One region of the Tuberibacillus sp. Marseille-P3662 genome, then DNA from elsewhere that is predicted to be linked to it. Evidence: a T-box and tRNA genes for the amino acid it is inferred to sense, from the RefSeq annotation. Region 1 holds a T-box; the other holds one or more tRNA genes.
What was found. A T-box is a leader RNA that pairs with one kind of tRNA and senses whether it is charged. The one in region 1 lies ahead of trpS (tryptophan--tRNA ligase), so its partner is inferred to be a tRNA-Trp.

Region 1 (15,829 bases):
TACAGCAACAAAAGTGTCCCGCACTGTAAAGATTATGTCCCGAAAATCATGAATCTTGGAACGCACTTGTCCCGTTGGAGTCACGCAGTGCCGCTCTACTCCTCAAAAACTTTAATAAATTGTAAAAATTTTAAATAACATTGCAGGACTTTTATAAAAAAGTACGGAATCTAAATTAAGATTTAATTATTGAAAGGGAGTGACTTTTATTGATCAAAAAGAAACGGACGGTTCCATTGAGAATCTTGCAGGCAGGGGCGTTATTACGGCGTCTTCCAAAACATCACAAAAAATGGACCATTATTTACGATAGTTATAATCGACGAAAGAGTGGGTATGAAGGTGAAAAGTCAATGGACTATCAATTAAAGTTTTTAACTAGAAACAACTATAATATTTATCAGGGACTGCGTTTGCCTGGTGAGGATAACGATTTCCAACTTGATACCTTCGTTGTTACATCTCAATTTGCGGTCATTATTGAAGTTAAGAATATTTCCGGAACTTTGAAGTTTGATAAAGCTTCCGGGCAACTTATCAGAATTACAGAGACAAAAGAAGAAGGTTTTCAGGATCCAATCCCCCAAGTTAAACGCCAGCGATTCGAGTTACAAAGATGGATGCATCATCACAAACTTCCAAGTATCCCCATTGAATATTTAGTAGGTATTAGCAATCCCTCCACACTTATAAAAACCTCTGAAAATAATCATGAGCTATTCCAAGTCCTCTCGCACGTAGATAAAATTCCTGAAAAGATCACCAAAATGCAAGAAAAATATAAACAAGAAGTTATGGACTCGCGAACATTAGGCGTATTTAATCGTTTCTTACTGGAGGAAAACCATCCAACTTCTGAGGATATCCTTGCCATTTATGATGTTACGCCACAGGAGTTGATTAAAGGTGTAATGTGTCCTAGATGCCTTGCACCTATGAACCGGTCTAGCGGTTATTGGATTTGCCGCTCGTGTCACGAACGTTCCCAGGATGCTCACAAACAGGCCATTGAAGATTACTTCTTATTGGTTCGACCAACCATAACCAATAGGCAATGCTGTAATTTCTTACAATTAAACAATCGAAAAATGGCTTGGAGATTACTTTCCGAAATGAATCTTAACCGAACGGGTACAGGGAAAGGTGTTGTTTATCATAAAGGGGAACCAAACGAGAATAGCTGTTGATAAAATAGTCTGTCCTCTTCGTTCGTCCCATACATGTCTCGTACTGTAAAGATTCTGTCCCGAAAATCATGAATCCAGGAACGCACCTGTCCCGTTGAGTGTGCGCTGTCCCGAGTTTGTCCCGTACAGCAACAAAAGTGTCTCGTACTGTAAAGATTCTGTCCCGCAAAGCACGAATCTTGGAACGCACCTGTCCCGTTGAGTGTGCGCTGTCCCGAGGTTGTCCCGTACAGCAACAAAAGTGTCTCGTACTGTAAAGATTCTGTCCCGAAAATCATGAATCCAGGAACGCACATGTCCCGTTGAGTGTGCGCTGTCCCAAGGTTGTCCTGTACTGCAACAAAAGTGTCCCGTACTGTAAAGATTCTGTCCCGAAAATCATGAATCCTGGAACGCACATGTCCCATAGAATTCACACACCACCCATACATCACCGCTCGCACTCATTCAACAACCATTACACACAAAAACATAATCAAAATCCCTAAAGCATACGATGGTAAATAGGACAGGCACAACTCACCAAACTCCATTACCGTGACAGGGATTGGTTCAATATGTTAACTAGAGTCTTTTTTTTATTCGTTGGATTTGGACTAGCTGTATCCGGCGGGGTCACTATCATTGCCTTTCTAAACCTGCTGACCATCGGGCAAAATTATCTTGGTTATTTGCAGTTTCTAACTGACCGCCCCGAAACCTATCTGCTCCTTGCCGGGATTGCGATTATGTGGCTAAGCATCTATTTTCCGAAGTTCAAGTAAATCATGGAACCGAAGTAAAAATAACGAACCAAAGGGAATAAATCCGTCCCCCACTGACCATACTTATTGGCAAATACATAATTAAGAAGTGAGGGACGAACACCATGGAGATGATCGGAGATGTATGGGTCAATTGGTTTGAAGGAGAAGAGAATGGATATAACGTCTGCGAATTTCATGAATGGCGTAAGCATGATTTTATAGAATTGCTTGATCAAGTCCCAGTACTGAAAATTGAAACGCCCTTGTTTATTTATATTGAAAACGGATTGAAAGATCTGCCTCACCAATTACTTGAGGACATCCGTAATAAAAGTTATATTAGAAAAAATAATCAACGCGAAGTCATTGAGTACTGCTTTATCGCAACCGACGGTGAACAACATCTTGTTGCGGATACGTTAGGGTACACACTGCCGATTCGAAAAAGCCGCTTGATACCTCGACAAGAAAAACTCGTCGCGGAAAAAGTTAAAGAAATGGAAACCACTCATTATGACTTTGAGGATGATGAAGAAGAGCAAGAATACCATATCTTATCACCTGATCCTGAGTGGATGCGGGGATTGACACGTAAAGAAAGACAGCTGAAACAGTTGTTGTTCATGGCTATGGATCAATTATATTCTGTTGGCAATCTTGAAGAAATGCGATACTGGTATACGGAATGGTTTCCGAAACAGTATCACGAAAGTCGGACATTATCATTCGAGAATGCTTGGCAACGCCTCTATGATGAAATAAAAGAAGGTTGGTCTAAGCGGCACTATGCGATTTGTGAGCGAATGATTAAAGGACAACCTTATTTTGAAAAAATTTGGGAACTTGAACACGGGGCAAAAGTCAATTAATAATGAGACCCGCCGATAGCCTTCATTAGAAGGAACGGCGGGGGTAAATTTTGATCGGCTAACGCTTTTTGCGGCCTAATCCCATAGCACGTTCTGCTTTGGTGACCATTTTATTAGCGACGTGAGCAGCTTTTTCCGCCCCGTGGTCTAAAATCTCATCCAATTGCTCGGAGGCCATCAACTCGTAATATTTCTCTTGAATGGGCTTTAAGGTGTCAACAACAGCCTCAGCGACATCGGTTTTAAAATCACCATAGCCTTTACCAGCATAGGCCGCTTCAATCTCTTCAAGCGTTTTCCCTGAGCATAGTGAATAAATCGCCATCAGATTGCTGACACCCGGTTTGTTCACCTTGTCAAACCGCACCGTCATATCCGAATCAGTCGTCGCACTCTTGATTTTCTTCATAATTTGTCTTTCGTCATCAAGCATGAGAATAAAGGATTTTTGGTTGTCATCGGATTTGCTCATTTTTTTGGTCGGCTCGGTTAATGACATGATTCGTGCGCCAACTTTTGGAATTCGCGCTTCAGGGATCGTAAAAATGTCATTGTGTTGCTGATTAAATCGCTCAGCCAAATTACGTGTTAACTCAATATGCTGCTTTTGATCGTCTCCGACAGGTACAATATCTGTCTGATACAGCAAAATATCGGCAGCCATGAGTGGTGGATAGGTCAATAGACCAGCGGATACGCCGTCACCTTGTTTTTGCGATTTATCTTTGTATTGGGTCATACGTTCTAATTCACCAACATAACTGACACACTGCAGGATCCAAGCCATCTTAGCATGGGCGGAAACCTCTGATTGAATGAACAAGGTCGCCTTCTCAGGATCGATACCACAAGCCAAATACAAGGCCGCTAAACTCTTGATATTTTCGCGCAGCTTGAGTCGATCTTGCGGAACGGTGATCGCATGTTGATCCACAATGCAGAAATAACAGTCATAGTCATCCTGAAGTTCAGTAAAATGTTTGAACGCCCCTAAATAATTACCGAGTGTGGGACTGCCGCTCGGTTGAATACCGGAAAATATCGTACTCATTATAAATAACCTCCATAATTTTGAATATAAAAAAAGCCCAATCAACCCTAGAAAGGGACGATTGGACCGCGGTGCCACCCTTGATTGCCTCAAAATATATTGAGAAACCACTTAACCGTTTAACGCACGGAAACGCCGGATCCTACTAACCATAGCATAGGGTTCGGGCCGGTGCTAAAAGGCCATTCAGCAACGTTCCACTGCCTGAATCCCAGCTATGACAGGCTCTCTGTAAGTTTCCCGCTTGCCTACTCTTCTTTATCATCGCGCACAGTATTTTACATGATTATACATAATTACAGATCTCAATGCAAGCTAAATGGTATAAGCCAATGCCATCGAAATGCAACCAAGGAGACAGCCGCTTATAAGTATCGGGTATGTCCATGGAAAATCATGATCCTTTGGAACAAGGGCTTCTTCTTCGTCAGCACTCGAGATATCATTCATGATATCCCCTTGTCTCGATGTCCGCCGGAAAAATCGTCGGAAACTGTACGTGATCCCATTAAAAAATCCGCCTTGAATGATATAGAGGACAAGACCGACGATTAAATAAAAGAGACCTACCAAAAAACTGCCGTTCACAATCGTTAGCATGTTTATCTGTTTATATATCAAAAAAGTTATAAGAACACTTAATATCACGCTAGAAATAAATGAGGACAGGTACAACTGGAACTTCGTCATGACCTTGATAACTCCCTTTAAAGTCTTTTGGGGAAAGGATTCCCTCGAATTTTTACAACTTATATGATACCAATCCAAGGTGATAAAGAAAAGCGTTGAAAGTATTACGTTTATCTAAAGATAACTACAAAAGTATCAGCAGAATTTCATAGGCCATAAGACCTAATTTAAGTCATTGAAATGTAAATTTGGTGCGAATTTAATAAAAAAATTAAAAAAATGTAATGCGAAATCATTAGAAAACTTGTATAATACTCACATAGGAAATTTCGCAAATCTGAAAATTTGTGAGATTTCTTATCACAACATAAAATTTTGGGAGGGTCTTATCTTGAGGAGAGGTAAAACTTTTTGGTCGATGGCCGTATCGATCGTACTTGTACTAAGTCTATTCCTTTCAGCCTGTTCCGGCGGCGGTGGCAGTGAAGATACTGGCAGCAGCTCCGGTGACAGTGAGGGAAATACAGAGAAAGAACTGGCTGATAAGCAGGAGCTTCATTTTCGTGAGCCTTCTGATCTTCCGTCCGCTGATTTATCTAAAGCAACAGCAGCAGATGCACATGCTTTATTGGAAAGAGTTAAAGCTGGTCTGATTTTTATTGAAAATGGGAAAGCCGTGCCAGATATGGCTGCGGAAATGCCAAAAGTTAGTGACGATGGAAAGACTTATACTTTCACCATTCGTGATGACGCCGTTTGGTCTGACGGTAGTCCGGTAACGGCGCAAAACTTCGTTTATTCTTGGCGCCGTGGTATTGATCCTGATACAGCATCTCAATATGCTTACATTTTCGGTGAGGCAAATATAAAAAATGCGACCAAAATTACGAATGAAGATAGTGACTTATATGGTAAAGTCAAAAAACTAGGTGTTAAAGCACTTGATAAACATACCTTACAGGTTAAGCTTGAACAAGCGACGCCTTATTTTACAAGCATGATGTCGTTCGCAACCTTCTATCCTTTGAAGAAGTCATTTGTTGAGAAGCAAGGTGAAGACTACGCTCAAGAACCAGAAAACCTTCTTTATAATGGTGCTTATACTTTCAAAGAATGGGATCATGGCTCCAGCTATACAATAGTTAAGAATGATAAATATTGGAATGCTGATAAAGTCAATATAGAAAAGGCAACCTTTAATGTTGTCAAAAAGACAAATACGGCAATTAATTTATACAAAAAAGGAAAAATTGATCTAGTCGGACTTTCTGGTGATCGTGTAGACAAGTATAAGGATAGTTCTGAACTTAGCCAGATTCTCGACAACTGTGTCTATTTCCTTAAATTAAATCTTGACACTGATCCAGCGTTAAAGAATAAAAAGGTCCGTCAAGCTATGTCAATGGTCATGAATCGTAAAGAAGCAACAGATGTGTTGATGAATAATGGTTCAATACCAGCACAATATATTGTCCCTAAAGATTTTGTTAAGGGACCAAATGGTAAAGACTTCCGCGCTGGTGTGGATGATTACTTGCCTGGCGACCAAAAAGAAGCTAAGAAACTTTGGAAGGAAGCCAAAGAGGAACTTGGTTTCGATACAATTGAATTAGAGCTATTAACCACTGACAGTGAGTATGCGGGTAAATTGGCTGAAAATAACGCCAATGCACTTGAGCAGCTTCCTGGATTAAAAGTGAGTATTAACAAACAGCCTTGGAATTCTTATTTGAAGAAGTCTAATACTGGTAATTATGAAATTGCCGGGGGATCCGGTTGGTGTCCTGACTATAGGGATCCAATGACGTATTTAAGCTTATTTGTGAGCAGCAATGAGTCTTATCATCCTGTTGGCTGGGAAAGTGATAAGTTTGATAGCTTGATCAACAAAGCTAATCAACTTGGTAATCAGCAGGAAAAACGTTGGGACGTTCTACATCAAGCAGAAGAAAATCTGATTAAAGAGGCTGCGATCATCCCGACCTATCAAAAAGGTGTTTCTCAGTTGGTTAAGCCTTATGTAGAGGGAATGAAGTTCCAGAACTATGGACTTAAAAAATTCTTTAGATATGCTAAGGTTTATAAACACTAATGTTTGATTGAAAAAGTTTTTTGGAGAGGGGGTACGTGTCGATTGATCCGATATGTACCCCCTCTTTTTGTATGAATTTAAAGAGTTAAAGAACTAAATAATTACCAAAATTTATAAAGTGTGTGACTATTCTTGACTTTACTCGACATTTGTCGCAAAATAATAAATGCTACAAAAGGATTAGGAGGTGTGGTCAGTGGCGTTATATACGCTTAAACGTGTGGCATATATGATAGTAACAATCTTTGTTATTATCGCTATCACTTTTTTTATTATGAAATTATTGCCGGGGACTCCATATAAAAATGCAGCGAAATTGACACCTGCTCAGATTGAGGTACTTAATGAGAAATACGGATTAGATGAGCCAATCCCCGTCCAATTTGTTCAATATGTAGGCAACATGGTAAAAGGGGATTTAGGCATTTCATTTCAGTATGATGGCCGATCTGTTACTAAGATTATTTCGAATAAACTGCCTGTTTCCGCTCAACTTGGCTTTGAAGCAATGATTGTTGGGGTTATTCTAGGCATCATCCTGGGAATTATTGCTTCGCTTAGGCGCGGGACAATACTTGACTATGGTGCGGTCTTTCTAGCTGTGCTAGGAATATCAATCCCATCTTTCGTATTTGCTCAATTGTTGCAATATTATGTTGGATTGCAATGGGACTTGCTACCGATCGCTTATTGGAAAGGTCCATCGTACCATATATTGCCGGTTATTGCGTTGGCTATTGGCGTTATCGCCAATATTTCTCGTTTTACTAGGACAGAGATGGTTGAAGTATTGAATCAAGATTATATTACGACAGCTAAGGCAAAGGGACTAAGACGTTTTACAGTGATTATGCAACACTCAATTCGAAATGCGATGATCCCGGTGATTACGATTGTTGGCCCATTGGCTGCCAGTATAATGACAGGCTCGCTTGTTATTGAGAACATTTTCGCGATTCCTGGCATTGGAGAACAGTTTGTGACTTCAATATTGACTAATGACTATCCGATGATTATGGGAACAACGATTCTAATCAGTGTCGCATTTGTTATTGTCATATTTGTTACTGACATGCTGTATGGTGTAATTGATCCAAGAATCCGTATTTCTGGGGGTAACTCATAATGGCGACATCTAAAGATGATATCTCACAAGATTTGTTTGAGCCAGCCAACATTCAAGCGGGTAAAGAGGAAGAAATCACTCGAAAAAGTATTGGTTTTTGGCAAGATGCGATGCGCCGATTGTCCAAAAATAAAGGGGCAATGGCTAGCCTGGTTATCATTTTACTCATTGTAGCAATGGCCTTTATAGGACCGACGCTGAATAAGTGGGGTATCGACGATCAAGACCTTTTACGTCATAATCTACCCCCACAAGTATCTGGGCTATCAAGTATTCATTGGTTACCCTTCGATGGCTTAGATAAAAATGGTGATAATATCTATGAATCTAGAGGGATTGAACAGAATTTTTGGTTTGGCACTGACGAACATGGTCGTGACATATGGACTCGTGTTTGGGAAGGGACAAAGATCTCTTTATTTATAGGACTTGTTGCCGCACTCGCTGATTTTATTATAGGTGTTATCTATGGCGGTATATCGGGATATTTCGGTGGCCGAATTGATGATATTTTGCAACGAATTATTGAAATTCTTATTGGTATTCCGCAGTTAGTCTTAGTCATTTTGCTTATAATGGTGATGGAACCTGGATTAACGGCGATCATTCTCGCGATCGCGATGACCGGTTGGATCGGACAATCGAGGATTGTCCGCGGTCAAACCTTGCAATTAAAACAAATGGAGTATGTGCTTGCCGCTCGAACACTTGGAGCTACTAGTTGGCGCCTTATCCGTAAACATTTGCTTCCAAATACAGTAGGTATGATCATTATTACAACTATGTTTAGCGTTCCGGCAGCCATATTTACAGAAGCTTTCTTAAGTTTTATTGGTCTTGGTGTCATGCCACCGCAAGCTTCACTGGGCTCTTTAATTAAACAAGGCTATGAAGTCTTTCAACTACATCCTTATCAAGCCTTGTTTCCAGGGGTATTAATTAGTTTACTTCTTATCTGTTTTAATATTTTCGCTGACGGTTTGCGCGATGCGCTTGATCCAAAGTTGAGACAATAAAGGGTGAATAACATTGGACAATATATTAACAGTCAATGACCTGCATGTTTCATTTGATACGTATTCCGGAGAAGTACAAGCTGTTCGTGGCGTGAACTTGGAGCTTAAGAAAGGTGAAGCTTTGGCGATTGTTGGTGAGTCCGGTTCAGGAAAATCGGTGTCCTCTAAAACCATCATGCAGCTGAATCCAAGTCCGCCGGCACGGATAAAATCCGGTGAAATATTATTTGAAGACCAGGACATTACTAAACTATCGGAAAAAGACATGCAAAAAATTCGCGGTAGAGATATTTCGATGATTTTTCAAGATCCGATGACAACGCTTAATCCGACGATGACTGTGGGTAAGCAAATTATGGAAGGTCTTAGAAAACATCAAAATATGACTAAATCGGCGGCTAAAGAACGCGCTGTTGAATTATTAAGCCTTGTCGGTCTTCCGAATCCTGATACACGTGTCAAACAATATCCACACCAGCTATCAGGCGGTATGCGGCAGCGTGTTGTGATCGCAATTGCACTCGCGTGTGATCCGAAAATTTTGATTGCGGACGAGCCAACGACAGCGCTGGACGTGACGATCCAGGCACAAATTCTTGATCTAATGAAAGATTTGCAGGATAAGTTGAGTACTTCCATTCTATTAATCACGCATGATTTAGGTGTTGTTGCTAACATGGCCCAACGTGTGGCTGTTATGTACGGGGGCAAAGTTATTGAGACGGGTACGGTTGATGAAATCTTTCATAATCCAAGGCATCCTTATACTTGGGGACTGCTAGGTTCGATGCCCCGCCATAATGTTAAAAATGATGAATTGCAGGCCATTCCGGGGACACCTCCTGATCTGGTCGACCCTCCAACGGGCTGTCCATTCGCTGCTCGCTGTCCACATGCGATGAAAGTATGTGTCGATCATATGCCTGACTACACGGAATTAAGCGATACGCAGAAAACAGCCTGCTGGCTACTGGACGAACGCGCACCGAAAGTCGAACCTCCAGAAGCCGCTAAAACGGGTAGTCATAATGAATCAGGTGAAAGATAAGGAGGTGGGAAGATGACACAATCTGAAGAAAAATTAGTTGAAGTTAAGGACCTTAAAAAACACTTTAAAGTGGGTAGAAACCAAGTTTTAAAGGCTGTCGATGGTATTACTTTTGATATTTATAAAGGTGAAACTTTCGGTCTTGTGGGAGAATCTGGTTGCGGAAAATCCACAGCGGGTCGGACCATTCTGCGATTATATGATGCGACCGATGGTGAAGTGACATTTGAAGGTGACAGTGTCCATGAAAAGAAGTCGGGAAAAGACTTGAAGGCTTTAAAGAATAAAATGCAAATGATTTTCCAAGATCCGTATGCTTCATTGAATCCGCGGATGACGGTTAAGGATATTATTGCTGAGGGTCTTGATATTCACGGACTTGTTAAAAATCAGAGTGAACGCACGCAACGTGTTAATGATTTATTAGAAACTGTGGGTCTTAACCGTGAACATGCCAATCGTTTCCCACACGAATTTAGTGGGGGTCAACGTCAGCGCATCGGTATTGCCCGTGCACTTGCGGTGGATCCAGAATTTATTATTGCAGATGAACCGATTTCGGCGTTAGATGTATCCATTCAAGCACAAGTTGTTAATTTGATGAAAGAATTACAAAGAGAACATGGATTAACGTATCTATTTATTGCTCACGACTTATCAATGGTTAAGCATATTAGTGACCGTGTTGGTGTGATGTACTTGGGTAATATGGCAGAATTGGCGGATAGTGACGAACTCTATAACGAACCACTTCACCCTTATACCCAAGGTTTGCTATCTGCGATTCCGGTTCCGGATCCTGAAGTCGAACGCACGCGTGAGCGTATTGTTATCGAAGGCGACGTACCAAGTCCAATCAGCCCACCGAGTGGCTGTCCGTTTAGAACGCGTTGCCCGCATGCCATGGATGTTTGTGCACAAGTTACTCCAAAATGGCAAGAAGCACGCGACGGGCATTGGGTTGCTTGTCACTTGTACGATGATGAATATAAAGATCATTTTAAAGAAAATCAATAATAAGATGAGGCTATGGGACAAATCTAAAACAGGATACTCAGGAAGCTGAACAATAAGATATGAAAACAAGTTCTAAGCGGAGTCAAAATACGTAGACGCCTGCGGGAACAGCACGAACGCCTTATAATAAGCTTCTTTGAACTGCGACGAAGCATCTTGCTTTTCTGAATAGGCTTGAAGATGCAGGAGCACGAGCCGAAGATCCACTTGGTAAAGGGTTTTTCTTTACCAAGTTAGCTGAGGCCGTGCCCGCGGCAAGCGAAGGATTTTGACGAAGCGATGACAGAAATGACTATTTCATCCGAACTGATTAACCAGTTCGGATGATTTTGTGACTCATATACTTCTGTCCAAGTCTCATTTCTTTTGCCTTTTTCTTCTCCAAACAACATCAATGATGAATAAAATGATAGCGAGCCATAGCCACGTCTGCATCAGCCATGCGGGCATAAAAGGCCGCCAATTCTGGATGAGAAGAGCAATAACAAAAAGTCCGGCAAAACCGGCAACAATTTTTTGGAACATATCGTGTATCATCCTTATCTTAACCTGCTTCTATCATAGCGGGAATGAATACGAAACACAAATGACAACAAACGTTGATTCCACCGTCATCTTGACATGAATCCGCTTGCTTGTATATAATATTATTAAGCCTTCACTAGATAAGTGAAGGTTTTTTATTATTGTTGAGAGGAAATTTCTTCAACTCTCATAGAACCACTTATGATCCTCTACTTGCCAGCCTAGCTTAATCCTGTTCTACATTCTTGACTCAGTGGGCAAATCGTGTTTAAAAACAACACATATCCACATAATAATTAAAAAAGCGAGGGAAACAATGGACTGGTACAAAAAGCTGAACAAGTATTTTCCAATCGAAGAAATGAAATCAAAGGAACACATGGAGCTTTTATTAAAAGAAAAGCCTGAAATGTATCATAAAGATGAAAGCTCCGAGCACGTCTTAATGTATGCTGAGACGGCTGATTTTCTATTTATTGATTATATTTGGGTATCTGGAAAGACCCGTGGACAAGGAACGGGTCACAAGTTAATGCAAAAGCTAAAGGACAAAGGTAAACCGATTATTTTGGAAGTTGAACCCGTTGATTATGATGACTCGGATTCGGAGAAACGGCTGAAATTTTACAGGCGGGAAGATTTCAAGCATGCGTGTTCTATCGGATACCGCCGGAAGAGCTTGGCGACCAATGAAGTCAATGAAATGGAAATTCTATATTGGTCACCAACGGATGAATCTGAAGAAAGTATACTTGAGAAAATGAAAAAAACTTATGAGGAAATTCACACTTATAAAGATGAGCAAATCTATGGTGAATCGTATGAGGATGTTGACGATGTCTTGACAATTCAAGATGATAAGGAAGACAATATACTTGAAACATTTGATACAGAAAGGCCCTCTTCATAAGGGGTGTGTTGTGGTGCGGTATCGACCATAAAGGAAGGCGGTGATGGGATGTCCCGTTCCAAACAGCGAAAAGGACGTCAATCATTGAAGGATTGGTTAAAAAAACAATTAGGACGTTGGCAACAACCAAATGACAAAAAATCACCGGCGCCACAAAGCAAAAATACGGCTTAGTTTTGTAATGATCGGCATTGGTGGACGGAACAGCCACCACGGCCGATTTTTTTACTTAGAGAAAATATATAAACTTCCTTCATAGAAAAATGAACTGCAAGTTTTTTACTTGATAACACATGGGTCTATTTGAAAACCGAGATAATGATACAGGTCAGTAATAATTTTTATAACAGATGTTTAATCTCCAACTGAAACGGGAAAGAAGATACTAAGTCAAAAATCGGTATGATTTTATAACAGGGGTAGCCAAATTAAAAATATTATAATATAATAATGATATGAATAAAGTATTCAATTGACAATTTCCAGAGGAGGGGATGTCATGGTCACTTTATATACATCACCAAGTTGTACATCATGCCGAAAGGCTAAAGCTTGGTTAGAAGATCACAATATTGATTACAATGAACGAAATATCTTCTCGGAGCCATTATCCATTGAAGAGATTAAAGAAATTCTTCGCATGACGGAAGATGGAACCGATGAAGTTATCTCAACGCGTTCCAAAGCATTTCAAGATTTGAATGTCCAATTGGATGCCCTTCCAATGCAGGAATTATATGAAATGGTTCGCGATAATCCCGGACTGTTAAGACGTCCCATTTTATTGGATGACAAGCGTTTGCAAGTGGGTTATAATGACGATGAAATCCGGCGGTTCCTACCACGGAAAGTCAGAACGTTTCAACTGCAAGAAGCCCAACGCATGGTTAACTAAACAAAAGCACTTTCCGTCATTGGAAAGTGCTTTATTATTGATTTTGATAGCGTTTGGATTGGTTATAAATCCATCCTGACAGCAGTACGCCGACAATGACGGCCACATACACTGTTGATTTTAATTGAGGATGGTCGGCAAAAACGGTATTAATGGCCGGTTCGCCTGTGATCATACCGCTGGCTGTATAAGCGAGGACACCGCCGCCAATGTATAGAAGGCCCGGTACATGTTCAATGGCTGTTAAAATTAATTTACTGCCCCAAATGATGATAGGGACTGAGAAAAGTAGTCCAAACACAACGAGTGTGATATCACCATGGGATGCACCGGCAATGCCTAAGATATTATCAAGTCCCATCACCAAATCAGCAAAAACAATCGTCTTGACGGCGGTGAATAAGTGTCCGCTTGACTTGATATCCGGTTCAGAATCGTTGTCAATCAGCAATTTAAAGGCGATGAAGATCAGAAGCCCGCCGCCGACAAGGAGTAGATAGGGAATTTGCATCAGTGACATCATCACAGCGGTGAGAAAGATTCTTAGAATGACGGCAATTCCGGATCCAAGAAAAATGGCTTTATTTCTTTGTGCAGATGGTAATTTCCGGCAAGCCATGGCAATGACCACGGCATTATCACCACCAAGAATAATGTCAATGAGAATAATATTTATAACAGCTAGGATAATATCACTATTTATGTCCACGATACAACCCCTTTCTTTTTCTTACAGCCACAACCAATTTATGCGGACTTGTCCGAAAACATGCTTGAAATGGATTGAAAAATCGTGATGATAATCTGAAAGAACGTTTCATATAATCTCTAAAAAACGGGTCAAAAGAAAAGGGCATCCGCAATTATCAAAATGCTTGTATTTTTTATTTCAATGTATTAGGATTTATCATACAATAGAAGTACAAGATATGTAAGCTACAATGGTTGTGACACAAGTTGCTCCCGATACAGATTTTTTTCGGAAGGGAGAGAGAGCGTTTATGGAGATTGAACGCGTAAATGATTATACGCTGAAGTTTTTCATCAGTTATGTCGATATAGAAGATCGGGGATTTGACCGGGAGGAAATATGGTATAATCGTGAACGGAGTGAAGAACTGTTCTGGGAATTAATGGATGAAGCTCATCACCAAGAGTCTTTTCCGTTAGAAGGACCGCTCTGGATTCAGGTTCAGGCGATGGATAAAGGATTAGAAATTCTTGTTACACGGGCGCAATTGTCTAATGATGGTTCCAAGTTAGAATTACCAATTTCTAAGGATAAACATCTTGACATTCCAGTTCATGAGGAATTTGAAAATGTTTTGAATGAACAATTGGAGGACAGTGATCTTGATGATGAACCGCTTGATGAGGCGGAGCATTTGGGTGATTCGGATGGACAGATGTCTTTCCTAATCCGGTTTCACGATATTGAGGACCTTATTGCTCTCAGCAGCGATTTTGGTAAAGATGATGTTGATACTAAGTTGTACCATCATGGTAACGATTATTATCTTAGTGTCACCTTCTACGATGAGATGGGCGAATATGAGCAAGAAAATACTTTAAGTCGAATCCTTGAATATGGTGATGAAACAGGCTTAACTGTTCATTATGTTGCTGAATATGGTAAAGTCATCATCCAAGAGCGAGCGATTGAAAATATTCAATATTATTTCGGTTGATGTTGCGACATCGACCGTATTTTTTTGCCTAAACTATGTCAATTGCTGATGATGTGCGTTATTATAGTCATAGACATCGCTCAGGGCGGATTGCTATGGGCCGCTTATGAGTTTTTTTGAAATAGAGCAACAGGGTTTGGGCATAAGGGGTATCAGTTATGAAAAAACAAGCGCAGCTGCTATTGATTGTGTTTGCGGTCATGCTTGGTCTATTATTTTTACAAGATTGGCAGCAATGGATCTTTGATACGCTCAATATTGGTTTATCACTCAGCGTTATTTTTATTGCAATTGTGATTTTCCTAGAGAATCGCCAACCATCCAGAACCATGACATGGTTATTAGTATTGGCGGTTTTCCCTATTTTTGGATTTATTTTTTACATTGCTTTTGGCCAAAGTTATCGGAAAAAACGGCTGTTCCGTAAACGAGCCTATATGGAAGAACAATATCTTAACTATGCCGCTTCACCATCGGTGGACCAAGAACGTCTTGATATCATGGGTGAGCATCAAGAGGCAACGCTGCGGCTGTCTCAACGTCTGGGACAACACCCGGTATCATTCGCGACTGATACTGAGGTTCTAACGAATGGTGAAGTCACTTTCCGAGAGATTTTTAAAGCTCTAGAAGCGGCGGAGCACCACATCCATATGGAATACTATATTATTCGCAACGATGACCTCGGTCACCGCATTAAGGATACTTTGATTAACAAAGCCAACGCTGGTGTCGAGGTGCGATTTTTGTATGATGCCGTTGGTAGCTGGCAATTGTCGAAACGGTATATTCATGATTTAAAAAAAGCTGGCGTCGAAATGGTGCCATTCTTTCCAGTGAAGTTACCTTTCTTTAACCATAAACTGAATTTCCGTAATCACCGCAAGATTGTCGTCATTGATGGTGGAACGGGTTTTATCGGAGGGTTGAACGTCGGTGATGAGTATTTAGGTAAACATCCTGGATTTGGTTTTTGGCGTGATACGCATTTGCAAGTCATGGGTGAAGCCGTGCAAAGTTTGCAGATGA
Region 2 (15,829 bases), on a different contig from region 1:
TACTTTATCCCAAACCATACAAATGGTCAACGAATAGCGCTGCTCTCCGTCCTACAAGTAAAAAGGGATTCAATTCCAACATGTATACTTTTTTTATTAAATTCGGTATAATAGAAGTAGGTATAGGCGATTTATATTGGAAAGGGGCTACCGTCATGAAGACATTTTTGATTTTAGCCGTTACGGTTAGTTTCCTCACGGCAATTTTCACTGCTGGGTACAATGATAAACCTGAGTCGCACGAATAATGATGTGAGGCAAAAAAGCTGCCCCGCTTATTGGCGGGACAGCTTTTTTACGTTTACGACAAATCGGGAAACCCTTGTTGTCTTAAAGCTTCATAAAGCATGATGGCGGCTGTATTAGATAGATTGAGTGAGCGCATCACGTCAGACATTGGTAAACGTAAACACCGGTCTCTATTGTTCTCAATCACTTCATCTGGCAATCCATCCGTTTCACGTCCAAAAACAAATAGAAAGTCTTGGCTAGTATCTGAATAATCGAATTGAGTATGAGGAATGTCACCGAAATTCTCTACATAGAAAAAACGACCATCTGGAAAGTTGCTACACACCTCTTCTAGTGAATCATGATATCGAATGTCAACGTGCTGCCAATAATCCAACCCAGCGCGTTTGAGCATTTTATCATCCGTTGAAAATCCGAGCGGACGGATCAAATGTAATGTGGAATTAGTCGCTGCACATGTACGTGAGATATTCCCTGTATTCGACGGAATTTCAGGCTGATATAACACAACGTGTATGCCCATTTGTTTAAACACCTCTTTAACTGAACCTGTCAACCTTCATATTATAACACTAGCTTTCCTTATATAAAAAGCTTAGTCATCCTTAATGTGAAAAAATTGATATTGAATGTTCTCCGTCCATGCCGTGGAATCCTCGTAGGACCAGTACCGATGCCTTGAATCCGTCGTGTGGGCATTCACGAGCGGCATATCATTAGCATCCTTTTCAGTCACAATAGTGGTATGATCAAACCGACCGTCACCTTCAAAATCATAGCAGACCACATCGCCCGGCATCAGCTCTTCAGGCCGATCCACCGTAACCACTCCCAGTTGATTATTAGGGGAACCAAGATACCAACGTAAGGCATGAGCTACGCTCCAACTGTAACTCCAATTTGTATCGGTACACCACCATCCTTTTGTGCGATTATATTGTCCATGCATCGGCGCACCACCTGCTTTTAAACATTGAGACACATAGTTAGTGCAATCCACATCAAACGACTGATAGGCCGGATTATGGGTATTCCACCAGCGATCCGCATATTTCACTACCTGCATTCGATCATAACCCGGGAATCCCCCCTTCTGCTTTTTTCGATCATTCAGTACCGTGGACCGCTCTCCATCTTCTCGATTATTATTTTGATCACACTTATGAACATCAACTTTCAAATCACCGACTAACTGTTCATCCTTGAATTCGGCTCGCCGGGGAAGCCACTGCTCTTCGATATAAAACTGATCTTTTTGTTTAACAACAAATTGAAGATGACGCATATAACGAACAAACCTTAAATTTTGGAATTGTTGAACACCTAAAATTTGACCTCGGATGTTAGCCTTGGTAATTTCTGCTTTCCGTTCTTTCAACAACTGTTTTTTTCGAACAATGCTGCTCTGTTCAGCTTCATCTAAGAGCTGATACCGGTCATATGCTTGATCGACCCAAAATTCACCGGTTTTTTTGAGATGCGATCTTAGTGCTTTCATCCATTCCATATGCCCGCCCCCTTCCATTGCTATAAAGTATGCTTACATGGGCCGACATGATGACTCACCTCAGCAATACTGCGGAAGTATGAACCGTTAAACAAACGTTTGATTAAGTTTGGAAAGGGGTGGAGCCAGGAGGCAACGTGCTCTCTGCGGGAAACCGTTTATGGAACACCACACCGCTCATGAGCCCATCAAAAAGAGCTCCCTCAGGGATATATGAGAAAGCTCCAATGACCGTATTCATATCCTATTTTTTCTTCGCCAACCAAGAGGCGACTTTTTCCGCTTTATCATCTGATATTAAGCCCGGAGGCATTCCACCGCCACCATTTTTAATTTGGTCTGAAATTTCATCCTGAGATAGCTCGCTGCCGATGTTTTTCAAAGCCGGTGCGGAAGCGCCTTCCAAATTATCGCCATGGCAACTTGTACAATTATTACTAAAGATTTTTTCAGCACTCGCTGAGGAGGTTGATTCAGAAGTTGATCCGTTAGAAGAATCTTCAGATGATGATTCATCACCACTACTTCCACAACCTGATAAAACTAATCCAAGGCTGGCTATACCAATGACCAATAACTTTCTTATCATATCCTTCCTCCTCTATCTATTTCTACATTACCCGAAATAGCCCTAAAATATTATGTTATATCACGATTATCATAATAAGAATTTCCATTTTAGGACGCTTTTCAAATGGCCTTCTCTAATTGTAGTAACTGATGTTTTATGTCTAAGCCACCGCCATAACCGACAAGTGAACCATTGGTTCCAATGACACGGTGACACGGAATGATGATCGGTATCGGATTGCGGTTATTGGCTGATCCAATAGCGCGAACCGCCTTAGCTTGACCAATGGATTCCGCAATATCTTTATAAGTTTTGATCTCGCCATAACCAATCTCCATGAGTACTCGCCATACTTTTTTCTGGAAGGGGGTCCCCATCAGTTCTAAGTCAATTGAGAAAGTCTGCCGATCGCCATCAAGATATTCCTGAAGTTGTTCAACGATCGGATGGGTGCACCCTTGATTAACAGCAATTTCGTTATGCAACATATGATGTTTCGCCCAGCCCTGAATCGTAGGTAAGGTTGCGTTAAGATCACCAAACGCAATCTTACATAACCGTGTATCGATACTGGTAATCGTCAAATGGCCGATAGCACTATCCATTTCTTCAACATTAAGACAAGGTCTTTTACTCATAGGATATCTCCTCTTTTCCTTGGCCTATTGGTTCGTCCGTTTCCCTTCAATAGACACGCTGGCTTGCTTACATTCATCAATGACGGTCTCATCTTCCTCAACCGTTAATGCTTGTTCTAATGCGTCCTTAATTGTTGCCCGTTGCACGCTATCAGCCGCTTCATAGATACGCCCTAAGGCCCACGCTGCCGTTCCGCGGATAACCGGCTTGGGATCCTGATGCAGACGCTGGGTTAAATCATCAATGGCACTCACTTCTTTATAGTTACCTAGCGCGATCACGGCATTTCTTTGAATCGGCTTTTTGCCGCGCCAAGATCCTGACATGGTTCCAAACTGTTTTTTAAATTGCTTCTGACTAATAGTGAGCAGAGAAATAAGCTCTGGTTTGACGCGTTCCGGATCAGGTTCCATTTCTTCATGATTGTGAACATTAACCCCGCGGTTATACGGGCACACTTGCTGGCAAGTGTCGCATCCATAGACACGGTTGCCGATGGATTGTCGATAGGGCTCCGGAACATAGCCTTTCGTCTGGGTTAGATAGGCAATGCACTTTTGCGCATTCAGCTGTCCCCCTTGAACAAGGGCTCCTGTGGGACAACGATCAACACAGAGATTACAGTCACCGCATAAGTCTTCTAACGGTTCATCCGGTTCAAACGGAATGTTGGTCACCATTTCACCCAAGTAAACATAAGAGCCAAATTCCTCCGTAATTAAATTTGTATTTTTCCCTGGAACACCGACGCCGGCCCGTTCAGCTACAGCCCGATCTGACAGTTCACCCGTATCAACCATGGATGTCACCTTCGCCCCAGGGACCTTGTCTTTAATAAAAGTTTCTAACGCTTCTAAGCGGTCTTTTAAGACATAGTGGTAATCTGTCCCCCATGAGGCCCGGCAAAAGCTTCCTCTCCGATCGCCTCGGATATTCTCCGGTTTTTCATCCATTTTTGCCGGATACGCCAAGGCAACAGAAATAATGCTCTGTGCGTCATCCATTAGCAATTCCGGCTCCGTTCGTTTTTCAATATCTTTTTCTTCAAATCCGGTATGATAGCCGAGATTTTTTTGTTGATAGAGACGCCGTTTCAAACTCGTAAAAGGGTCGGCCGTCGTAAAGCCCACTTTATCTATTTGATGATTTCGACAAAATATTTGGATATCCTTTTTTAACTGCTTAAAATCTGTCACGACACAACCCTCCTCTTCTCGTCCTTTTAAATTGAAAGGTTAGGCATGTTATGATTAAGGTAAAAGTATGATTCAGGGGTGTAAAGTGTGACAATTGATATTGAAATTGACCAAGCTATCAAAGCACAAATCCCACAGTTTAAAATCGGTGCAATCACCTACCATGATATCGCGGTCAGTGCCTCACCGCAAATGTTTCAAGGGCATTTTCAGCTTTATCAAGAGGAAATGATGTTGTCATTAGAGGAAAAAAATGTAGCTGACATTGGTGGTATCCAAGAATGGCGGCAAGTCTTCAAAACATTAGGGACGGACCCATCACGATACCGGCCCTCTCACGAAGCCCTGTATCGGCGTTTAAAAAAAAGGGATCAGCTCCCAATGATTCATTCAGCTGCCGACGTCAACAACTTCTTTTCCCTGCAATTTGAGATACCACTAGGGATTTACGATGCAGACAAGCTGGATGGCGACATTGCTATTAGGATGGGGACGGATGAGGATATGTACGAGACCCTTAACGGCCGAACAACATCCATGACTGGAAAAATATTAAGCGCAGATACACAAGCTCCCTTTGGCAGCCCAATAATTGACAGCAAACGCACAATGACGACGGAAACAACCACAAACGCATTACAAATCATTTACCTGAAACCATCCATGTCTGAAAAAGAAGCACAAGACATGTTGGCTTCAATTGCCGACATGTTCATTCAAATTAACGGCGGCAAATCTGAGCAGCATATTATAACTTAAAATGAAGGCTATAAAAAAGGATGGCAGCCAGTGTGCCATCCTTTTTTGATTCAATTGCTTATTATTCATTAAGGTCTTCTAAATGCATAAGTTTCTGTATCGGTTTCGTTATGCATAATAAGACTACCCCTAAAATCATGGCGACAATACCTACATAAAGGTAGATTTCAAAGTAACCTAACTGTGTCGTGAGAATGCCGACTTTAGCCGCCAAATAGTTAGCTGCTGCATTACTTAGAAACCATATCCCCATGAGAAATGATGCGTATTTTACCGGCGACATTTTACTAACTAAAGACAAACCAATCGGTGATAGACAGAGTTCACCTAATGTGTGTAATAGATACGTGAAAACCATGAATAAGGCACTTGCTTTCATGGTAATGTTGGCTTCATTACTGCCTGTAATCGAGACAGCTGTAATCATGACCATAAAACCTAAACCAAGAAGCATCAACCCGAAGGCCATTTTAGTTGGAATCGAGAAGTCACCGCGTTTTGTTTTAGATAATTTAATCCATATGGCTGAAACAACCGGTGCTAGTAACAAAATAAATAGTGGGTTCAATGACTGAAACCAAGACGTCGGTACTTGATAACCCAAGATGGTTCGATCAATAAATTTTTGCGTATATAGAGTGAATGAAGCACCTGCTTGCTCAAAACCAACCCAAAACATGATAACAAACACAGCCAGTATAAAAATAACGCCAATGCGATGTTTCTCATGTTTTGTTAAAGGTTGAGCTTTACTGGATGTTTCAGTAGCATCCTTTGAACGTGCAGGTTTTTTACCTAAATCACCTAAATATTTTTTCCCTAAAATGTTAAATAGCAATTGACCGATAATCATACCAATCGATGATGCTAAAAATGCAAAATTATAACCAAAGTGTTCAATACCGTTGCTCGTCGAATGAAAAAGGTCACCATATAAATAACCTGCAACTAATGGAGAAAATAACGCACCTAAGTTAATACCCATATAAAAAATTGTAAATGCTGAATCCTTACGAATATCATTTTTACTATAAAGTTCGCCAACCATTGTTGAAATATTTGGTTTAAAAAAGCCGTTACCAATAATCAGACATGCTAGTCCAAAATACAAGCCCCATTCAGAATGGAAAGCAAATAGAGAAAAGTCACCTATGGCCATAACTGTACCACCGATTGTGATCGCTGTGCGTAATCCCATAAAATGGTCGGTTAAATAGCCGCCAAGCAGCGGAGTTAAGTAAACAGCACTTGTGTAAAGTCCATATAACCCCAAGGCATGTTCATCCGACATACCCAATCCACCACTAATAAATTGGGCTGTTAGATAAAGGACAAGTATCCCTCTCATGCCATAATAACTATATCTTTCCCACATTTCTGTCATAAATAATAAATATAACCCGGGTGGATGTTTCTTTTTCGCAGGCCCTTGGTTAGAATTTATGGTTGTATCCAAGATAACTCCCTCCAGATCATTGAATGATGTTTCTAAGCATGGTGAATATTATAATAAAAAATCTGTCGAATGTAGATACAAAAGAGAAATGTTTTTATTTTAAAATGATTACCAGTCTTCCCAAGATAGAAAATGGACTTCTGTCAATAAAGTGGACAAACTTTCACGAAAAAACTTTTAATCCATACGTTAAGTTAGGCATTGGTCTTCCCTTTAAACGAGAACCGAAATGAATCAACACGCAATAATTAAGCTCATGAGTCGAGTAAGGGGTATTTGAATCAAAGGGAACACGGCCTATAGTCGCAACTTGACATGGAGCCTCTACGGGCGTGAGTTCCAGGCCAAGGAGCCAGCTATTATAAAAGATTGGCTCGCCGTCGAGGCTATCACGCCCGCCACTCCAAATAAAGTTGCTGGTTGTATTTAGGCTGTTTTGTCCTGCTTTCGCTCCGTCAATGCCCAATAAGCCCGTTCATATTGATTGGGTGAGACATAGCCGAGCGTTGAATGACTTCTTCTCTCATTATAAAAGCTCATGATATAGTCCCAGATGTCTTTTTTGGCTTCTTCACGACTTCTATATTGACGACGATAAATACGGTCTTTCTTAATGGTCGCATGAAAGGATTCAATGCATGCGTTGTCATAACAGTTGCCACGCCGGCTCATACTGATTTGAATATTGTGTGCATTTAGGCACTCAATATATTCTTTGGATGCGTACTGACTGCCACGGTCCGAATGATGAATGAGCTTGTCTGAAGGATGTCTCAAACGGATGGCTCGGTTAAGCGCCTTTAAAACCAACGCTTTGGACAAGCTTTTATCAATATGCCACCCAATGATTTTACGCGAATATAAATCCATCACACTAGCTAAATATAACCATCCTTCTAATGTCCACACATAAGTGATATCGGTCACCCATGCACGGTCAGGCTGTTCTGGATTGAAATGACGATTCAATAAATTTGGATAAATGGGATGACTGTGATTCGAGTCTGTTGTTGTCACAAAACGTTTTTCTGGAACCGCACGGAGCCCCCTTTCTCTCATATATCTCCCCACTGTTTTCTCCGAAACATGAATGTCTTGTTTTCGAAGTTCATGGGTGATTCGTGGGCTTCCATACGTTTCACGATACTCATAGAAAAGTCGACAAATGACACCCTTCAAACGTTCCTTTTCTTTTTCACAATCACTTTGATGGGGTCGCATTTTAAGCCATTTATAAAAGCCACTTTTCGAGACTTCTAGAACTTGGCACATCTTCACGACTCGAAACTCGTGGCGATGTTCATTCATGAAAGCGTAAATTATTTCTGGTTTTTCATGAAGATGTGCGCCGCCTTTTTTACGATTTCGTTCTCCTCTTTCAATTCCTTAATTTGATCCAGCAATTCCTTTTCCCGTTTCTTGTGCTCACTAGGGGTGATATAGTCCAATTCCTCGGCTTTCAACTGTTTTTTCTTCCGATAATCACGGACCCAACGCGTCATCGTTTTATAAGGGAGATCCATTTCTCTAGATACTTCCGCCGCTTTTTTGCCTTCATCCACAACCATTTTGGCAACATATTCCTTGAATTCGTCATCATAATGTTTTCCCATCTTTAGACACGCTCCATTCGATTGATAATTTCATTGTAAAAATTCTCTCTGTAGCGTGTCCACTTTTTAGACTAACTCTAAAAAGTATCTGTTCTTTTACGGAATAACCCTATTATGTAATATATTTAATTAATAGGACATAAAATTGGGGCTTATACACCTTGATTTTTACGTATCTCTCGCCCCATTGTTGTGAATCGTTATCCTAGCGGAAACACGCCTCTTCTAGTATCATGGTGAATAAATGAATTATTAGTAAAGTAGGTAATCAACATGACTTTAACCAAATCGAAAAATGTCAATGATATCAACACTTTAACCAGCCAACTTGCTCATCTCTATTATGAGGTCCAACAAAACAAAGATGGTGAAACAGCCGCCAAAATTGCGGAATTGATTAATAAAACATCAAATAACGAATTAACGATTGCTTTTTGCGGACATTTCTCGGCTGGAAAATCCAGTATGATCAATCACCTACTGGGGGAATATTTACTACCTTCTAGCCCTATTCCGACAAGTGCCAATCTCGTCAAAATCAAGTCGGGAGAAGCCTCTATTCGTCTCCATTTCCAAGACGGTGCTCCAATGGATATTCCTTATCCGGATGATATGAACGATATTAAAAACTATTTTATCGATGGAAAAACGGTTCAGTCCGTTGATATCACGTCACCAAGCGCACGTCTTCCTGAAGGTGTTGCTGTTTTGGACACACCTGGTATTGACTCAACCGATGACGCCCACCGGCTTGCGACGGAATCCGCATTGCATATGGCCGATGTGATTGTCTATGTTACCGATTATAATCACGTCCAATCTGAAATGAATGCAAATTTTTTACAACGTCTAGGGGAGCAAAATAAATGCATTGATCTCATTGTCAATCAGGTCGATAAACACTCAGAAGCCGAACTTGATTTTAATGTCTATCGCTCTAGAATTGAGGCGTCATTCACTGATTATGGCATTCATTCTGAGCATATTTTTTACACATCATTGCTTGCACCTGAGCATCCCGAAAATCAATCCTCTCTATTACAACAGCGGCTTCAGAATGTATTTGCTGAGAAAGATACGCTTCTTATAAATAATGTACAAAATTCAGCTCAACAATTAATTGCTGAGCACATAGATGCATTGAAGCAGCGCTATGCTGACCAAAGACACGATGATGAACAGATTATTGCAGATTTATCACAGGAAGAATTAGAAACTCTGCAAACAACGATTGAACATAAGCAAACAGTATTACGCGATTTGCAAGCCCAACCCGACCAGCTAAAGACATCCATTAAATTAAAATTAAACAAAACGATTGGCAACGCTATTTTACTCCCTTATGAGACACGGGAGTTAGCCAGAGAGTATTTAGAATCGAGGCAACCGGGATTTAAAATGGGGCTCATTTTTTCTAAAAACAAAACCGAAACGGAACGCCAGCGACGTCTTCAGGTTTTTTATGAAAATCTGTCTGAAAAAGTAGGTGCCCTCGATCGTACAGTCAAGCAGCTGCTCGTCGATGAAGCCAAACGCTTTGATATCAATGATGAATCATTTTTTCGTTCCATATATGACATGCATGTCCCGTTTGAATCTGCTATGCTCGCTGATGCAGTTCAAGAAGGCGCCACAGTAAGCGGAGACTACATTTTAAAATATCGGGATAAAATCATTGAGTTGATCAAGGACCTATACAAAAGTCATGCCCTTACTAAGTTCGACGAGGCCGGAGAACGCCTGAAACACAACGTGCGGATTGAGGCAACGCAACTGGAACAAGAGATAAAAATAGCTCAAAAACAATATGAGGCTTTCGATGACCTTCATAATTTGGATGCTATGATGTCACATTCTGAAGCAACACTTAGAGATATTATGGATGGCCGTGCCCAATCGATTGATGAAGATACACAATCTGACCTAATCAATACGCTCACAACTCAGCCGAAGGCAATATCGGGCCAGATCAGCGACATTCAACAACAACGTCATATTAACGATACAACCCCCAATCAACAGAGCGCTGAACCGGGAACGATCGATGAAGATGACCAGCCAATTGAAGCTGATTTCAAAAACCAACTGCAAAATGCGGCCAGTCGTCTGAACAAGGCTGGACATATAATTGAATCGATTAAAGGCCTGCAAAACACAGCCCAGCGAATGTATGATCGTGCTGAGCGTTATGAACATCGACAATTAACGGTATCGTTATTCGGGGCATTCAGTGCCGGGAAATCATCGTTTGCTAATGCCTTGCTGGGGGATAACGTCCTTCCTGTATCGCCGAATCCGACAACGGCCACGATTAACCAAATCATGCCGATCGACGCACAGCATCCACATGGAACGGTCATCATTACATTTAAAACAGTAGAACAAATGACAGCCGATATCAACCAGGCCCTTTCGCCTTTCAATGCAACCATCAATAACCTGCATGAATTATTATCGGTTGCCCAAGGTTTGAACCGAACGAACCTTTCCGCTGATGCTAAAGCTCAGGCAACGTTTCTTGATGCTGTCACCAGCGGATTAGATCAACTGGAGCCATTCTTAGGTCAGGACATCACCGTGGATCTCTATGAATTTAGTGAATACGTTGCTGATGAACTCAAAGCGTGCTTTGTTGAAAAAGCGATCCTCTATTATGATTGTCCATTGACCCAAGAAGGCATCACATTGGTCGATACTCCCGGAGCTGATTCAGTTAACGCCCGCCATACTGGCGTTGCGTTTGAATACATTAAAAACGCCGATGCAATACTATTTGTCACTTACTATAATCATGCCTTCACCCAAGCCGATCGCGAATTCTTGATTCAACTTGGGCGCGTTAAGGACACATTCGCTATGGATAAAATGTTTTTCATCGTGAATGCAGCCGACCTTGCATCATCGAAGGAAGAGGTCAACGATGTCGTCGGTTATGTATCAAGCAATCTCGTATCCTACGGTATTCGTCAGCCGCGGCTTTTTCCAGTCTCAAGCCAATTAGCGCTCACAGGCAAACAGCAGGGATACGAGGATACTTTAGAGCAATCCGGCCTACCACAATTTGAGACAGCCTTTCACCGCTTTACAGCTAATGAATTAACGAACATGGCTGTCGATGCAGCGGACGGCGATATCAAGCGCGCATTAGACACCGTCCATCAGTTTATCGAAACAGCGAACGCCGATGAACAAGTTCGTGAGGAGCAGCGGCAAGCTAATACTACTGCTTGTGAAACCATCACCACTGAAATAAATAAGCTTGATACGACACCAAATGAACAGGCCATTAACCAAAAGCTTGATACGCTGCTCTACCATGTCAAGCAGAGGGTATTTCTACGGTTCGGCGATGACTTTAAAGCGACATTTAATCCATCGGCATTGAATGCCAATGATGTGAAATCAGAGGCTTTACGACACTGTATGGAAGAACTCATCCAAGTTGTCGGCTTTAACCTCACTCAGGAACTAAGGGCAACATCGCTACGAATGGAAAAAGCAGTTACAAACCAAAATGAGAACTTTTTTGCTAACATGGATAAAATCGTGACTGCTCACTCACAATCTTCCATTTCACAACCGGAAAATGCCGCCATACCAACCCCTCACTTTGAGGAAGGTTTGCAAGGTGTTAATGTCGATCAGTTCAAGTCGTCTTTAAAGCTATTCAAAAACCCTAAACAGTTTTTTGAACAAAACGGCAAAGAAACGATGCGCGAGGCACTGTTAGAACAATTCCGTCCGCTTGTTTCATCTGACTTGGAAACGGCTAAAGCTCAATTACACGAACAATATGTCAATGCCTTTGTTGACCAAGCTAGAGCCAACCGAGATCAGGCGACTTTACAAGTCAACGAGTATTTCGACGGCTTACAAGCATCACTATCACTTGATATTGATACTGACACATTAAATCAAGCGAGAAATCAATTACAACGACTGCTCTAAGTTGAGAGACTGTTTTATAAAAGATTGTTGCTTGAAAAAATGTTAAATGCTATGAGTTACCGGAATATACGTAGACTCCTGCGGGAACCGCGGTCAAAAAGCAACACCCCATACGAAAAGAGTCAATTGGGAAACGGATGAATCACTTTAATCTTGTTTATACTGAAGCTTAAAGATGATGATACAGTAATGGAGGGAACGTTGTGACCGAGCGGGAATCGCGAGCGTACCTTGAGAACGAACTTAAGCACATTAAACAGTGGGAAAACAGCCAGAAAAAACTTTGGTTTTGGGAACGCCTCGGCCGACTCCCTTTCAAACTTTTGGATAAGATGACACCGGCATTTATCCAAAAGAAAATCGGGCAAGCCATTGATGAGCTCAGTTATTATATTCAATCCGGCGGTCGCTATTTGATTAGCAAGAATCGAATCACGGAACGATTTAACGGAGTACAGACGCCTGATGACATTGCACGTTTACCTTTATCAAAGATGGATGCAATTGCTGAAGATTACGGCCAATCACGAGCAAAGTTTGCTACTTTTCAAGGTGCAACAACGGGTATCGGCGGCATGTTCACCCTTGCCGTCGATATCCCGGCCTTGCTCGGTTTATCGTTGAAGACCTTGCAGGAAATCGCCATTTGTTATGGTTATGACCCAGAAGATAAAAGCGAACGCATTTTCATCGTCAAATGCCTGCAGTTTGCTTCTTCTGATATTGTCGGGAAGAAAGCAATCATTGAAGAATTAAGTGACTTTCATTCCGACAATAAGGAGCAGCAAACCGCTTCTCAACTGCAGGGATGGCGTGAAGTTGTCATGACTTATCGGGATCATTTCGGATGGAAGAAACTCCTTCAACTCGTCCCTATTGCCGGGATCATTTTCGGGGCGATGGTCAATAAATCAACACTTGAAGACGTTGCTGAAGCAGGAAGAATGCTCTATAAGAAACGAAGGATTCTTGAAAGGCTAAAGAGAACTAATTAAATGCCATATTCCCTTTTTTAAATGTCTCCGGACCAGGATAGTCTCTATTCTCACAGGGGACATTACGAATACGGAGGTGAAATCATGGCTAAGGAAAAGAAGAATACGGAAGAGTTTAATGCTGAACTATACGGAATGGGACTATACGGAACAACTGCAAATATTGAAGTAGAAGGTTACAACATGTCTGGTGATATAGAGAACGCCGGACACCTCGACAAGGGCTATAAAAAAGATAAAGAACATATGGGTGCCCAAGCATCTGTGGAAAATTCCGATTCTGAAGAGTAAAAGCTAACTGGCCAAAGAGACAAGGGGGACGATTCACTCCTTGTCTCTGTAATACCCACAATATACGTAACATGCTAATATCTAGGCATTAATACAAACATATTGAATACACAATATAACAAAAATATTAGTGTTAAAATGACAATACCGATAAAGGCGAAAATAATCGTCGCTGTTGACTTTTTTCCTTCCATTACAGCAGCAACAAAAAAAGAGAAAAAGGCAAGAAAAAACGGATATCGATATTGAATACCTAATGAATGGAAAAGCCCTTCCTTAGGTTCATATGACAATTGTCGGTTTATCTCAACGAAGTACATGGAAATGATACCAAAACCGAATAAGATTAATACTATACTAATAAAACTAATAAACTTGTGCAATAGGCCCTCTATGGGCGCCCTCTTGTTATCCCGCCCAATGATTAGAATCTTTTGAATTACTTTCATTGTCATCTTTCAGCCTTCTTTTTGCTTCTAATATTTTTGGATCGGTTTTCATAATGGCAAAAATAACGATCCCTATAGCTGTTAATAAAAATATAAAGACCGGACCTGTAAGTAAGACATCCATGATAGTGATTTGCATGTTATTGTTCATGACCCAATCAATTTTGTTTGAAAAATATTTTGCGGCTTATTCCAATCTTTAAACCCTTAAAACAAAAAAAGACGCCTTTGCTTTTGCAAAAACGTCTTGATTACGCTTATAAAATAAGTGCCGATGGTGGGAGTCGAACCCACACTCCAGAGGAACACGATTTTGAGTCGTGCGCGTCTGCCAATTCCGCCACATCGGCGTATGGTGCCGAGGGGGGGACTCGAACCCCCACGGAGGAAGACCCTCCCCAGGATTTTAAGTCCTGTGCGTCTGCCAATTCCGCCACCCCGGCGTAAGTTTTATTTTCACTCCAAGGCTTGTCTATCACTTGGAGGCGGCACCCGGATTCGAACCGGGGAATAAGGGTTTTGCAGACCCCTGCCTTACCACTTGGCTATGCCGCCAAAATGGAAATTATAAGATCAAGTGGAGCGGAAGACGGGATTCGAACCCGCGACCCCCACCTTGGCAAGGTGGTGTTCTACCGCTGAACTACTTCCGCAATATGGCTGGCCCAGCTGGATTCGAACCAGCGCATCCCGGTACCAAAAACCGGTGCCTTACCGCTTGGCTATGGGCCATCATTATGGGGCGGATGATGGGGATCGAACCCACGAAATGTCGGAACCACAATCCGATGCGTTAACCACTTCGCCACATCCGCCGTGACATTAAAGTGGCAGGGGTAGTAGGAATCGAACCCACATCGGAGGTTTTGGAGACCTCTGTTCTGCCGTTAAACTATACCCCTAAGTTAGTGGTGGAGGGAGTAGGATTCGAACCTACGAACCCGAAAGGGAGCGGATTTACAGTCCGCCGCGTTTAGCCACTTCGCTATCCCTCCGTATTAAGTCAATCAATACATATTATATGATTATTATAAAAAAGTGTGAAATGCCGGCCGAGGGACTCGAACCCCCAACCTACTGATTACAAATCAGTTGCACTGCCAGATTGTGCTAGGCCGGCATTTTAAAATGGTGGCTCGAGACGGAATCGAACCGCCGACACGAGGATTTTCAGTCCACTGCTCTACCGACTGAGCTATCGAGCCATAATACTAAGCATATAAAATGGCGGGTCTGACGGGAATCGAACCCGCGATCTCCTGCGTGACAGGCAGGCATGTTAACCGCTACACCACAGACCCATATGTAAAAATAAATATTGTGGTTGCGGGGGCAGGATTCGAACCTGCGACCTTCGGGTTATGAGCCCGACGAGCTACCGAACTGCTCCACCCCGCGTCGTTACAAAGATTACGGATGATGTTATTTCTCAGAAGTTATTGTTCGTATTCACTTTTTCAATCTCGGCGTGAATACTCAGCGCTGTCTACTCGACGATGCTTTGCTTGAGTGCTCCACCCCGCGTCGTTACAAAGATTACGGATGATGTTATTTCTCAGAACTTTCTATAAATGAATGTTTGTATTCTATGGTGGAGGATGCAGGGCTCGAACCTGCGACCCCCTGCTTGTAAGGCAGATGCTCTCCCAGCTGAGCTAATCCTCCAAAAGACACATTAATAATTATATTAAATTTTGCTCGGAATTGCAAGAGCTAATTTATGTAATTATTGGTGACCCCTACGGGACTCGAACCCGTGTTACCGCCGTGAAAGGGCGGTGTCTTAACCGCTTGACCAAGGGGCCCTTACTTATTTTAAATGGCGGAGAGCGAGGGATTCGAACCCTCGGTACGGGGAACCGCACACACGATTTCCAATCGTGCTCCTTCGACCACTCGGACAGCTCTCCGAATATGGCTCCGCAGGTAGGATTCGAACCTACGACCGATCGGTTAACAGCCGATTGCTCTACCACTGAGCTACTGCGGAATAATGATTTAGCTTGGCGGCGTCCTACTCTCACAGGGGCAAAGCCCCAATTACCATCGGCGCTGAAGAGCTTAACGACCGTGTTCGGGATGGGAACGGGTGTGACCTCTTCGCCATCACCACCAAACTAATATTTCCTTTTCATTCTGTTCAAAACACTGAT

Region 2: it encodes a tRNA-Trp, which carries the amino acid that the T-box ahead of trpS (tryptophan--tRNA ligase) is inferred to sense. The anticodon was not compared.

What each region holds. Positions count from the first base shown of each region.
Region 1 covers NZ_FXBS01000004.1:49,454-65,282, reverse strand. Annotated here, with positions in the region: gene B9Y89_RS03905 (nuclease-related domain-containing protein) at 210-1,187, shown strand; gene B9Y89_RS03900 (hypothetical protein) at 1,745-1,951, shown strand; gene B9Y89_RS03895 (DUF3603 family protein) at 2,056-2,802, shown strand; gene trpS (tryptophan--tRNA ligase) at 2,861-3,853, opposite strand; T-box leader at 3,904-4,127, opposite strand; gene B9Y89_RS03885 (DUF3899 domain-containing protein) at 4,169-4,543, opposite strand; gene B9Y89_RS03880 (peptide ABC transporter substrate-binding protein) at 4,875-6,575, shown strand; gene opp3b (oligopeptide ABC transporter permease) at 6,772-7,701, shown strand; gene opp3C (oligopeptide ABC transporter permease) at 7,701-8,717, shown strand; gene B9Y89_RS03865 (ABC transporter ATP-binding protein) at 8,731-9,765, shown strand; gene B9Y89_RS03860 (ABC transporter ATP-binding protein) at 9,778-10,782, shown strand; gene B9Y89_RS18965 (hypothetical protein) at 11,140-11,307, opposite strand; gene B9Y89_RS03855 (N-acetyltransferase) at 11,624-12,217, shown strand; gene B9Y89_RS19280 (hypothetical protein) at 12,266-12,391, shown strand; gene spxA (transcriptional regulator SpxA) at 12,717-13,112, shown strand; gene B9Y89_RS03845 (TerC family protein) at 13,147-13,821, opposite strand; gene mecA (adaptor protein MecA) at 14,114-14,800, shown strand; gene cls (cardiolipin synthase) at 14,959-15,829, shown strand, end outside.
Region 2 covers NZ_FXBS01000003.1:202,830-218,658, reverse strand. Annotated here, with positions in the region: gene trmL (tRNA (uridine(34)/cytosine(34)/5-carboxymethylaminomethyluridine(34)-2'-O)-methyltransferase TrmL) at 302-775, opposite strand; gene B9Y89_RS02565 (amidase domain-containing protein) at 848-1,759, opposite strand; gene cccB (cytochrome c551) at 2,004-2,348, opposite strand; gene B9Y89_RS02555 (methylated-DNA--[protein]-cysteine S-methyltransferase) at 2,450-2,968, opposite strand; gene queG (tRNA epoxyqueuosine(34) reductase QueG) at 2,993-4,165, opposite strand; gene B9Y89_RS02545 (B3/B4 domain-containing protein) at 4,253-4,924, shown strand; gene B9Y89_RS02540 (peptide MFS transporter) at 4,986-6,380, opposite strand; partial or broken gene B9Y89_RS02530 (IS3 family transposase) at 6,807-7,993, opposite strand; gene B9Y89_RS02520 (dynamin family protein) at 8,267-11,941, shown strand; gene B9Y89_RS02515 (EcsC family protein) at 12,145-12,936, shown strand; gene B9Y89_RS02510 (hypothetical protein) at 13,021-13,227, shown strand; gene B9Y89_RS02505 (hypothetical protein) at 13,302-13,682, opposite strand; tRNA gene B9Y89_RS02500 (tRNA-Leu) at 13,946-14,026, opposite strand; tRNA gene B9Y89_RS02495 (tRNA-Leu) at 14,030-14,119, opposite strand; tRNA gene B9Y89_RS02490 (tRNA-Cys) at 14,157-14,231, opposite strand; tRNA gene B9Y89_RS02485 (tRNA-Gly) at 14,255-14,329, opposite strand; tRNA gene B9Y89_RS02480 (tRNA-Gln) at 14,334-14,408, opposite strand; tRNA gene B9Y89_RS02475 (tRNA-His) at 14,415-14,491, opposite strand; tRNA gene B9Y89_RS02470 (tRNA-Trp) at 14,505-14,578, opposite strand; tRNA gene B9Y89_RS02465 (tRNA-Tyr) at 14,586-14,671, opposite strand; tRNA gene B9Y89_RS02460 (tRNA-Thr) at 14,723-14,796, opposite strand; tRNA gene B9Y89_RS02455 (tRNA-Phe) at 14,806-14,881, opposite strand; tRNA gene B9Y89_RS02450 (tRNA-Asp) at 14,902-14,977, opposite strand; tRNA gene B9Y89_RS02445 (tRNA-Met) at 14,998-15,074, opposite strand; tRNA gene B9Y89_RS02440 (tRNA-Val) at 15,266-15,341, opposite strand; tRNA gene B9Y89_RS02435 (tRNA-Glu) at 15,407-15,481, opposite strand; tRNA gene B9Y89_RS02430 (tRNA-Ser) at 15,497-15,586, opposite strand; tRNA gene B9Y89_RS02425 (tRNA-Asn) at 15,592-15,666, opposite strand; rRNA gene rrf (5S ribosomal RNA) at 15,678-15,793, opposite strand.